One region of the Rahnella contaminans genome, then DNA from elsewhere that is predicted to be linked to it. Evidence: predicted binding sites of a transcription regulator. Region 1 holds the regulator's gene; the other holds the start of a gene.
What was found. The regulator CRP, encoded in region 1, controls carbon source genes, mostly activating them, when cyclic AMP is high. The targets are predictions, from matches to a motif close to ATGTGANNNNNNTCACAT.

Region 1 (5,981 bases):
CCCATTGCGGCACCCATCACTTCCGGCGGCAGGCGTTTCATCGGCAGCGTAAACACCGTGACAAATGCCGCCATCAGGAAGATATAGCCGAGGAACAGGAACAGCCCGGCAGTCACCGCCGACCCGGAGGTGTAGACCAGCCAGATGCACAGCGCGCTGAGCAGTGCGCTGCAAAAAATCACTTTCGGCTCTTTGCCCTGCATATAACGGCCGACCAGCCAGCCGGTCGCGAGCGAGGAAATCCAGATCCCCATTCCGCCGGTGGCGACCACCAGCCCGGAAACGTCCAGCGACATTCCGCGCTGTTGAACCAGATATTTAGGCAGCCACGCCATCAGGCCGTAAGACGGAATGTTGATGCAGAAAATCGACACGAACAGCAGCACGACAATCGGATTTTTAAGCAGCTCACGGTAGCCGGTCGCTACGCCGTTACGGGCTTCTGCTTTCGGAGGGTTCGGCACAAAAATGATAATCGCAACGGCAATCGCAAACGCCAGAAGGCCGAGAATAGAGAATGATCCGCGCCAGCCGAGCGTATCGAGTGCGTACACCGCAATCAGCGGCCCGGCTGTCATCGCCAGACCGGCGGATGACAGCAATACGGACTGCGCGAAAGTGCGCTGCCCGACATCAAAATTCGAGACCACCGCTTTGGCGCAGGAACACGGATAACCGGAATGTCCGACGCCGGAGAGAAAGCGAAACGTCACCAGCAAACCGAGGCTGAATCCCAGCAAACCGAAGCAGAGCGCGAACCCGCTGAGCAAAAACAGCGAGATACCAAGTACTTTTTTGTAGCCGAAGCGGTCATTCATCCAGCCAGCGGGGATCTGAAACAGCGAATAGGCCAGGAAGAAAATGCCGGTGATGTAACCCAGCTGCTCTGGTTGCAGGTTAAATTCGCGCTCAATCGGCAGCAGCGCGAACCCCATCACCGTTTTGTCGATATACACCACCGCATAACCGACGAACAGCAGGAAGATCATCAGGGAACGACTTTTCATAGCGGATATCCCTTTTTGTTATCACCGCGTCAGAAGTTCTCACTGTCGGGCGAAAAGTAAAATGCGACATGCATCACGTAATCAACTGAATAACAACGCATTATTTATTCCAAATCTGAAGCTATCAGCTTTACAGGTTTGCCATAAGATGCAATTTTTGGGCGGGTGATGCTTTTTACTGATAGGGCTTTCAAGCGAGGCGACATGCGTTATTTACCGAAATTGCAGCAACTCAAGGTTTTCCAGCAGGTTATCCGCAGCGGCAGTATTCGCGGCGCGGCGCGGGCGATGAATCAGTCGCAGCCCGCGGTCAGCAGAACCTTGCGGGAACTGGAACAAACGCTTGAAACTCAGCTTATCGTGCGCGGCAATCAGGGCATGGCGCTGACGGAAACCGGCCGCGCCTTTGCGCAGCGCATGCAGTTTATTCTCGAAGAACTTGAACGCGCGGCGGATGAGATCCGGCAGATTAATCAGTATTCGCCGGGTTCGGTGGCTATCGGGTTTTCATCACTGCTGGCGCTGACGGTATTTCCGGCCCTCAGTGAAGCGTTCAAAACGCAATTTCCCCAGTCCAAACTGCTGATTAAAGAAGGCCAGCTTTCGACGCTGTTACCGGCGCTGCGTGAAGGGAAACTCGATTTTGCCGTCGGGACCGCCGGGCCGGGTTTTCCGCTGGAGGATTTGGTGCGTGAGCCGCTGTTTAGCGCCCCTTTTGGCGTGATTGCGCGGCAAGGGCATCCGCTGGCAGATGCCACCACGCTCGACGAATTGCAGTGCGCGCGCTGGGTGTTGCCGGAAACGGATATGGGTTACTACCAGCAGATTCAGCTTTCGATGAACGGCTTTAACGCACCAGCCGGGGAAACGCCGGTAAGAACGGATTCGGTAGTGTGCGGGCTGAATATGGTGTTGCAGTCGGATTATCTGACGATTGTGGCGAAGGCCATGCGCGCGCCGTTCGGCTTACAGGACAGGCTTTGCCTGCTCAATATCGATACGCTGCCGGAAGCGGAATATTGCGTGCTCTATTCGCAGAAATCGCCGCTGACGTTTGCCGCGCGGCGATTTCTGGATTTACTGCGAAGTCAGTGCCAGTCGTATCACTGGTCGTGACTTATTCGGCGTTCACTACTTCAAAACTGTGGGTGATTGTCGCGGCTTTGCCCAGCATCAGGGAAACGGAGCAATATTTTTCCGCAGACAGGCTGACTGCGCGTTCCACAATTTTATCCGTCAGGTCTTTGCCGGTGACGATGAAATGCAGGTTGATGTGCGTGAACAGACGCGGTGCTTCCTCGCGGCGCTGAGACGTCAGTTTCACTTCGCAGTCACGCACGTCGTTGCGGCCTTTTTGCAAAATAGACACTACATCAATCGCGCTGCAACCGCCCGCCGACATCAGCAACATTTCCATCGGGCTCGGGGCTTTGTCGCCCGCATTACCATCCATTGTGATCTGATGGCCCGACGCTGACTCACCTAAAAACGTCAGCCCTTCTACCCATTTTACGCGTGCGTGCATGTGCTCTTCTCCCGGTGGATAAATTCGTCAAATTTTCCCCTCAGACTACCCTTTCACCCAAAAACTGGCAACGTAACCCGATCGCCATCATGCTGAAGCGAGACAACAGAAGACAGCATTGCAAACCTGTGTTACAAACAAAGCCGAAACATACTTTCCAGTAAATTGCGGTGACGGTTTTTGCGGTTTAAGAACAGAACCCACGGTGTTAACAGCAATAATCAGGCTGTTTCACTCCGACATCCGCTTGCAGCATTTCTGGGGAGTTATATGCTGAAAGGGCGCTTTTTAAAGTAAGTGCCGTACAGGGAACTCTGAGCCCTGTGATTTTGGGCAGCGATAACAACAGAGGATAATAGCAAATGGTTCTCGGCAAGCCACAAACAGACCCGACTCTCGAATGGTTCCTGTCTCACTGTCATATACATAAGTATCCTTCTAAAAGTACGCTGATTCACCAAGGTGAAAAAGCCGAAACGCTGTACTACATCGTGAAAGGGTCGGTTGCCGTCCTGATTAAAGATGAAGAAGGCAAAGAAATGATACTGTCATACCTTAACCAAGGTGACTTCATCGGCGAGCTGGGACTCTTCGAAGAAGGGCAGGAACGCAGTGCCTGGGTGCGTGCTAAAACTGCCTGCGAAGTGGCTGAAATTTCTTATAAAAAATTCCGCCAGCTGATTCAGGTAAACCCGGATATTCTGATGCGTCTTTCCGCGCAGATGGCAAACCGTCTGCAAGTGACGTCAGAGAAAGTCGGCAACCTTGCCTTCCTCGACGTAACAGGCCGTATCGCGCAAACTTTGCTTAATCTGGCTAAACAGCCTGATGCAATGACCCATCCGGACGGGATGCAAATCAAGATCACCCGTCAGGAAATCGGCCAAATCGTCGGTTGTTCACGTGAAACAGTCGGACGTATTCTCAAAATGCTGGAAGATCAAAGCCTGATCTCCGCACACGGTAAAACGATTGTCGTTTACGGCACACGTTAATCCCTCAGAAATTGGCGCGGCAGCTAACTGTCGCGCCTTTTTTATGGGCTAAGCTTTACGCATGACGCTATGGCGAAGACTGTTCTATCATCCCGAAGTTAACTACGCGCTGCGCCAGACGCTGGTGTTGTGCCTGCCTGTTGGCATTTGCTGGCTTTTTGGCAATCTGCAAATGGGTCTGCTGTTCTCTCTGTGTCCCGCCTGCTGCAATGTCGCGGGTCTGGATACGCCACACAAACGCTTTTTCAAACGTCTGATGGTCGGCGGCACGCTTTTTGCCCTGAGCAGCATTCTGCTGCAAGTGATGCTGGAAAGCTGGCACATTCCCCTGCCGCTCATCATGTTCTCGCTGGCGTTACTGCTGGGCGTGACCGGTGAAATCAGCCCGCTGCATGCGCGTCTGTTGCCCGGTGCGCTGGTGGCGACCATCTTCACGCTGAGCATGGTGGGTCTGCGCCCGATGTGGCAAGCTCCGGCGCTGTTCGCCGCAGGCACCGCCTGGTACGGTATCTTTAACTGGGCGTGGTTTCGTATTTCAAAAGAACAACCGATGCGCGAAACCCTCAGCCAGCTCTATCTGCAACTGGCAGATTACTTCGAGGCGAAATACAGCCTGCTGACGCAACACACCGATCCTGAAACCGCGCTACCGCCACTGCTGGCGCGTCAGCAACAGGTTATCGATCTGATTGCCCTGCTTTATCAGCAACTGCACATGCTGCCGCAACACGGACATCATCATCACCATAAGCGACTGTTCCAGCGTTTTCAGGTCGCACTCGATTTGCAGGAACACATCACGGTGAGCCTGCATCAGCCGGAAGAAGTGCAAAAGCTGGTGGAAGAAAGCCACGCCGAAGCGGTTATACGACGTAATGCGCAGGTGATCTCCGCCCGTCTGCGGGTCATCGCTGATGACATTCTTTATCACCGTTTATCCGGGCGATTTACGATGGCCAACGAACTGGCCGCGCTGGAGAAAATAGCCGCGCGCAATCCGGAGAATCCGGTCGGTCAATTTTGCTATTACCATTTCAGCCGCATTGCGCGTTTATTGCGGACACAACGTCCGCTGTACCGACGCGATCTGATGAACACTCAGCCCCGCTTACCTTTCTGGCCGGCGTTGAAAAGTTATCTTTCCTTTAAATCGGTCGCGCTGCGCAATGCTGCCCGGCTTGGCATCATCCTGGCGATTGGCAGCAGCCTTGGTCTGTTTTTCAATCTGCCCAAGCCCTACTGGATTTTGCTGACCATCATGCTGGTCAGCCAGAACGGCTATAACGCCACGCGCGTACGTATCCAGCACCGTGCGCTGGGGACGCTGGCCGGATTACTGATTGCATCCGGATTGCTGAAGCTGGAATTACCCGAAAGCACCACGTTGCTCTGCATGCTGCTGATTACTTTGTTGTCCTACACGGTTTTACGCAAAAACTACGGGCTGGCAATGGTAGGTATGACAGTGACAGCCGTGTATACCCTGCAACTGCTGGCGATGAATGGCGTACATTTTCTCGTACCACGGCTGATAGATACGCTGATCGGCTGTGCGCTGGCTTTCGGCGGCACCATCTGGTTGTGGCCGCAATGGCAAAGCGGTTTGCTGCGCCAGAATGCGCATCAGGCGCTGGAAACCTATCAGAACGCAATCCGGTTGCTGCTTGAGGAAAATCCGGATGCCGCGAAACTCGCTTACACCCGAATGCAGGTCAATCAGGCGCATAATAAACTGTTCACCTCACTGAATCAGGCAATGCAGGAACCGGGCTTTAACTCGCATTATCTGGCGGATATGCGTCTGTGGGTGACGCACAGTCAGTTTATTGTCGAGCACATCAATGCGATGACTATTCTCGCCCGCGAGCACTACATGCTGCCGGAGAAACTGGCGACGGAGTATTTGCAGACCTGCGAAATCGCGCTGCAAAGCTGTCAGCAGCGGTTGCTTTACGACGGGCCCGGTGGTGAGAACACCTTGTTTAATGCGCCGGAGCTGCATCCGGATATGCCGCTGACCGAAATGGAACGCCACCTGCGGAGGGTGATATCGCATCTGAGTGTGATGCATACTATTTCGTCACTGGCGTGGAAGCAGAGACCACATCATGGGATCTGGTTAACGCGGCGGGCGTGATTTATAACTCCCTCCCCCTGCAAAAGGGAGGGGTGGGGTATTAAGGTCGGCTTAATTGTCTGAGTTGCCCTCAAACCAACACCCCATCCCAGCCTTCCCCTCGTGAAAGGGGAAGGAGCAAAAGTAAAACCTTTCAGCCATTGCAGGATAGAAGTAAAACGTCGATCTCCCCTTCGCAAGGGGGGAGCAGTCAGCCTGTAACTTTTGCCACAGCTTTCTCAAAGCGCCCCATCCCTTCTTCAATATCCGCGAAGTCGATAACCAGTGATGGTGCAAACCGGATCACATTCGGGCCCGCCACCAGCATCATCAACCCG
Region 2 (5,981 bases), on a different contig from region 1:
TCTAATCATCGCGTTAATCGCGGCGGCTCTCGGTTTTGGTGGTTTGGCGGGTACAGCTGCCTGGGCTGCAAAAATCGTCTTCGTAGTCGGTATCATTCTGTTCCTGGTCAGCCTGTTTACCGGTCGTAAACGACTCTGACCGCATCATTGATTTGATGCCAATAAGCGTTAATGAATGACATCGCCCCCTTCAGTGAAGGGGGCGATTCTTTTATGGGTACAGTTTGCCCGTTAACAGTACGTAACGATTTTATCGGCCAATTTAGGCAAGTAATTCACGCAAAACGAGAAGTCGGGGTATGCTCAGAAAGGAGGCCGGTAAAAGGCCAATAGTGTAATGCCGATTTTGCGAGGATAGCGCGTTGGGATACAGAATACCTGTCACGCTGGGGAATATAGAACCGCTGGCGTATAAACCTTATATGCCGGGGAAAATTGCCCTGGTTTGTGAAGGAGGAGGACAGAGAGGCATTTTTACCGCAGGCGTTTTGGATGAATTCCAGCGGGCTCGTTTTAATCCTTTTGATCTCTATCTGGGCACATCAGCAGGCGCGCAAAACCTTTCCGCGTTTGTTTGCGGCCAGCCCGGTTACGCCCGCAGAGTCATCACCCGCTACACCACCAGCCCTGACTTTTTCAACCCTTTGCGCTTTGTGCGTGGCGGACACCTTATCGATCTCGACTGGCTGGTCGATGAAACGTCGAAAAACATGCCCCTGGCGATGGAAAGTGCAGAAAAACTGCTGATCGACGGCCGTGAGTTTCTGATGTGCGCCTGCCGTAGCGATGATTACACGGCCAACTATTTTGCGCCGACGCGTGAAAACTGGTTGCCGGTGATCAAAGCGTCCAGCGCGATCCCCGGTTTCTACCGCATGGGCGTGGATCTGGATGGTATCAGCTATCAGGATGGCGGGATCAGCGATGCGATCCCGGTTGAGGAAGCTTACCGCCGCGGCGCAGATACCATTGTGGTGATCCGCACCGTGCCGTCGGCGATGTTCTACACACCGCAGTGGATGAAACGGATGGAGCAGTGGCTGAGTGAAAGCAGTCTGCAACAGCTGGTGCGCATGATGCAGCATCACGAAGAAAGCTATCACCGCATTCAGCAGTTCATTGAAAATCCGCCGGATGATGTGCGCATTTTCGAAATCTTCCCGCCAAAACCGCTGGCCAGCCACGCGCTGGGAAGCCGTCTTCCTGCGCTGAACCAGGATTATCATCTCGGCCGCCGTTGCGGACGTTATTTCCTTTCTGCTGCTGCGCACTGGCTGATGCCGCGCGAAAACGAACGGCCTTATCCACAGATTACTCCGCGCGTTAGCCGTCCAAAACGCATCGTGGTGCCGCAGGACGAGCCGGAGAATGTGATCCCGCTGGCCGCCGCCAGCAGCACAATCGAGCAGATTATTCTCGATCCCGCCGTGCTGACGGATATGGTCGCCGATGGCGGCGTAGTCCGTCCGGCGGCGATGAGCGACAATGCGCCGGCTGAGAGTCATTTTCCGGCCAGCGAAGGTGATAAGTTGTGAGTTTCACGTTCATCGATACGCATTGCCATTTCGATTTTCCGCCTTTTACCGGCGCAGAAGCGGACAGCCTGCGTCTCGCCGGTGAATCGGGTGTCCGCGAGATTATCGTGCCTGCCGTGACGGCAGATCGCTTTCGCGGCATTCTTGCGCTCGCCAAAAATCACCCGCAGATCCACGCCGCGCTCGGGCTGCATCCTTTATATATCGCGCAGCACAAGGATCAGGATGTCGAATTGCTGGAAGCGTTGCTCAGCCACCGTGATGCGCGGCTGGTGGCAGTAGGCGAAATCGGGCTGGATTTATACATGGAAGACCCGATGTTTGAGCAACAACAGCGGTTGCTTAAAGCTCAGTTTTCCCTGGCAAAAAAAGAGAATCTGCCGGTGATTTTGCATTCACGCCGCAGCCACGATCAGCTCGCCGCGATGTTACGACAGGCGAAACTGCCCGCGACCGGCGTGGTACACGGTTTTGCCGGAAGCCTTTCTCAGGCGCAGGCGTTTATTAAACTCGGTTATGCGATAGGCGTCGGCGGAACGATTAGTTACGAACGTGCGCAGAAAACCCGTCAGGTGATGGCGCAGTTGCCACTCTCTTCTTTACTGCTCGAAACCGATGCGCCGGATATGCCGTTGCAGGGTTTTCAGGGACAACCTAACCGGCCGGAACGCGCCGCGGTGGTGTTTGATGTGTTATGCCAGTTGCGTACAGAATCTGCGCAGGAAATCGCCGATACGTTGCTCGCCAACACCCGCCGGGTCTTTCAGTTATCTGCACGGCAGTAATTCGTTATACTTTTTGTGATTTAAATAACATTTTTATTGCCCGGCATTTCTTGCTGTCTTTGGATTGTTCGCTGTGGTGCGATTTATGTTCTCTTTAAAATGTTATTATTATAACATTGGCCACAAGATCGCCGGTCGGCGTTCTCTGTATATCCGCCTGAACTTCGCTTGTCATGAATCGGGTATACACTCTTATCTGGTTTAGACGCTGAGCATAGCGCCGTTAAAGTGTGACTTGGGTCTCATTTTAATAAGCAACGTTGCAAACGGTTTTCATTTTGTGTGAAATACTGCACACAGGAACCTGATGTGACGTGTTCAAATAGTCACAACGAATTGGCATCAGCCAATCAAAGCGCGGTGAGAAGGATCTCAGTTGCCACGTAAGCCACAGGGTTTACGCACGCTATCTTCATGGAACCAAGTCCGCTCGCCAACGTGCAGAATTCTTTCCCCCGATGTTAACCGCCGGAATGAATTCATGACTGTATGCTCAGTTCTGGCCGGTCGCTGGAATTGAAAATTGTTGGAGAGTTATATGACCGATTTAACCGCCGCAGCGCAACGTGCGCTGAACCTGATGGATTTAACCACGCTGAACGAAGACGACACCGATGCAAAAGTGATCGCCCTTTGTCACCAGGCAAAAAGCCCGGCAGGTAACACCGCTGCTGTCTGTATTTATCCTCGTTTTATTCCTGTTGCCCGTAAAACCCTGCGCGAGCAAGGAACGCCGGACATCCGCATTGCGACCGTGACGAACTTCCCACACGGTAATGACGATCTCGACATTGCGCTGGCAGAAACCCGCGCAGCGATTGCTTACGGTGCCGACGAAGTTGACGTGGTATTCCCGTACCGCGCGCTGATCGCCGGTAACGAGCAAATCGGTTTTGAGATGGTTAAACAGTGCAAAGAAGCCTGTGCAGCCGCAAATGTTCTGCTGAAAGTGATCATCGAAACCGGTGAGCTGAAACAGGACGCGCTGATCCGCAAAGCCTCCGAAATTGCTATCAAAGCAGGCGCTGATTTCATCAAAACCTCAACCGGTAAAGTGCCTGAAAACGCAACATTGCACAGCGCTGAACTGATGATGAGCGTGATTGCTGAAATGGGCGTGGGCAAAACCGTCGGTTTCAAACCGGCCGGTGGCGTCAAAACCGCTGAAGATGCTGCGCAATATCTGGCACTGGCTGACCGCCTGCTGGGTCGCGAATGGGCTGATGCACGTCACTTCCGTTTCGGCGCTTCCAGCCTGCTGGCAAGCCTGCTGACCACTCTCGGTCACGCTGGCCAGAAAGCCACCAGCAGCTATTAATCACCGTTGTTATGCCGATGCCGTGGCGCTGTTTTGCAGCGTCCGGTATTGGCGTTCACATTTAGCGTTCAGCTCAGGCAGGGGGATACCTTGTTTCTCGCACAAGAAATTATTCGAAAAAAACGTGACGGCCAGCCTTTAAGCGACGAAGAAATTCGTTTCTTTGTGAACGGCATTCGCGACAGTCAGGTTTCAGAAGGTCAGATTGCCGCACTGGCAATGACCATCTATTTCAATGATATGACCATGAAAGAACGTGTTTCGCTGACCATGGCGATGCGCGATTCCGGCACCGTGCTGGACTGGAAAAGCCTCAACCTGAACGGCCCGGTTGTAGATAAACATTCCACCGGCGGCGTGGGTGACGTGACCTCCCTGATGCTGGGCCCGATGGTGGCAGCCTGTGGCGGTTATGTCCCGATGATTTCAGGCCGTGGCCTCGGTCATACCGGCGGTACGCTCGATAAACTCGAAGCGATCCCGGGCTTTGATATTTTCCCGGATGACAGCCGTTTTCGCAGCATCATCCAGGACGTTGGTGTGGCGATTATCGGCCAGACCAGCTCGCTGGCACCGGCGGACAAACGCTTCTACGCAACGCGTGATATCACCGCGACCGTGGATTCTATCCCGCTGATTACCGCATCGATCCTCGCCAAAAAACTGGCCGAAGGGCTGGACGCGCTGGTCATGGACGTCAAAGTGGGCTCCGGCGCGTTTATGCCGACCTACCAGCTTTCAGAAGATCTGGCACAGGCGATTGTGGATGTGGCAAATGGCGCGGGTTGCAAAACCACGGCGCTGCTGACCGACATGAATCAGGTGCTGGCATCAAGTGCCGGAAATGCGGTGGAAGTGCGCGAAGCCGTGCGCTTCCTGACCGGCGAATACCGCAATCCGCGTTTGCTGGAAGTCACCATGGCGCTGTGCGTTGAAATGCTGCTGTCCGGTGGACTGGCAAAAGATGACGCTGATGCCCGCAGCAAATTGCAGGCGGTGCTGGATAACGGCAAAGCGGCTGAAGTTTTTGGTCGCATGATTGCGGCGCAAAAAGGCCCGACCGATTTCATCGAAAATTACGACAACTATCTGCAACAGGCGACGCTGAGCAAACCGGTTTACGCCGAAACAAACGGCATTGTCAGTGCGATGGATACCCGCGCGCTGGGCATGGCGGTGGTGTCACTGGGTGGTGGTCGTCGTCGTGCCAGCGATGCTATCGATTACAGCGTCGGTCTGACCCACATGGCGCAACTTGGTCAGCAGGTGGATACCCGTCAGCCACTGGCGATGATCCACGCGAACAGTGAAGCGGCCTGGCAGCAGGCAGCGCAGGAAGTGCGCGCGGCCATTGTCCTGAGTGACAAAGCGCCGGAAAGCACGCCGGTGGTTTATCGCCGGATCAGCGGCAAAGCTTGATTTCAGGCTGAATCGCCCCCATTTAAGAGTGATCAGGTGCGCGGCAGTTCCGCGTGACCCAATGCGTAACCATTCGCAGGAGAGCAAAATGAAACGTACATTTATCATGGTGTTAGACTCATTCGGTATCGGTGCCAGTGAAGATGCCGAGCGCTTTGGCGATGCCGGTTCTGACACATTGGGCCATATCGCGGCTGCCTGCGCGCGTGGCGAAGCCGACAAAGGTCGCAAAGGGCCGCTGAATCTGCCGAACCTGACCCGTCTTGGGCTGGCGAAAGCCGCTGAAGAATCCACCGGAAAAATCCCGGAAGGCATGGACGGTAATTCTGAAATTACCGGCGCTTATGCTTATGCGAGCGAACTTTCCTCCGGTAAAGATACCCCGTCAGGCCACTGGGAAATCGCCGGTGTGCCTGTTCTTTTCGACTGGGGTTATTTCAGCGATACCACCAACAGTTTCCCGCAGGAACTGCTGGATAAGCTGGTGAAACGCGCCAATCTGCCGGGCTACCTCGGCAACTGCCACTCATCCGGCACCGTCGTGCTGGACGATTTAGGCGAAGAACACATGAAAACCGGCAAGCCGATTTTCTACACCTCTGCGGACTCCGTTTTCCAGATTGCCTGCCACGAAGAAACTTTCGGGCTGGATCGCCTGTATGAACTGTGCGAAATCGCCCGTGAAGAACTGACTGAAGGCGGTTACAACATTGGCCGTGTTATCGCGCGTCCGTTTATCGGCGACAAAGCCGGTCATTTCGAGCGTACCGGTAACCGTCATGATTTGGCGGTGGAGCCACCGGCACCGACCATCCTGAAAAAACTGGTTGATGAGAAAAACGGCCACGTAGTTTCCGTTGGTAAAATCGCGGATATCTATGCGCAGGTCGGTATTACAAAAAAAGTGAAAGCCACCGGGCTGGA

Region 2: the regulator CRP is predicted to act here: its motif matches at 2,601-2,618, upstream of deoC (deoxyribose-phosphate aldolase).

The regions. Positions count from the first base shown of each region.
Region 1 is NZ_JAADJS010000004.1:358,597-364,577, reverse strand. Features, by position in the region: gene GW579_RS18870 (MFS transporter) at 1-1,007, opposite strand, end outside; gene GW579_RS18865 (LysR substrate-binding domain-containing protein) at 1,212-2,123, shown strand; gene GW579_RS18860 (OsmC family protein) at 2,125-2,532, opposite strand; gene crp (cAMP-activated global transcriptional regulator CRP) at 2,895-3,527, shown strand; gene GW579_RS18850 (YccS/YhfK family putative transporter) at 3,589-5,664, shown strand; gene argD (bifunctional acetylornithine/succinyldiaminopimelate transaminase) at 5,855-5,981, opposite strand, start outside.
Region 2 is NZ_JAADJS010000002.1:217,050-223,030, forward strand. Features, by position in the region: gene GW579_RS10205 (DUF1328 domain-containing protein) at 1-139, shown strand, start outside; gene GW579_RS10210 (patatin-like phospholipase family protein) at 423-1,535, shown strand; gene GW579_RS10215 (TatD family hydrolase) at 1,532-2,320, shown strand; gene deoC (deoxyribose-phosphate aldolase) at 2,859-3,638, shown strand; gene deoA (thymidine phosphorylase) at 3,729-5,057, shown strand; gene deoB (phosphopentomutase) at 5,146-5,981, shown strand, end outside.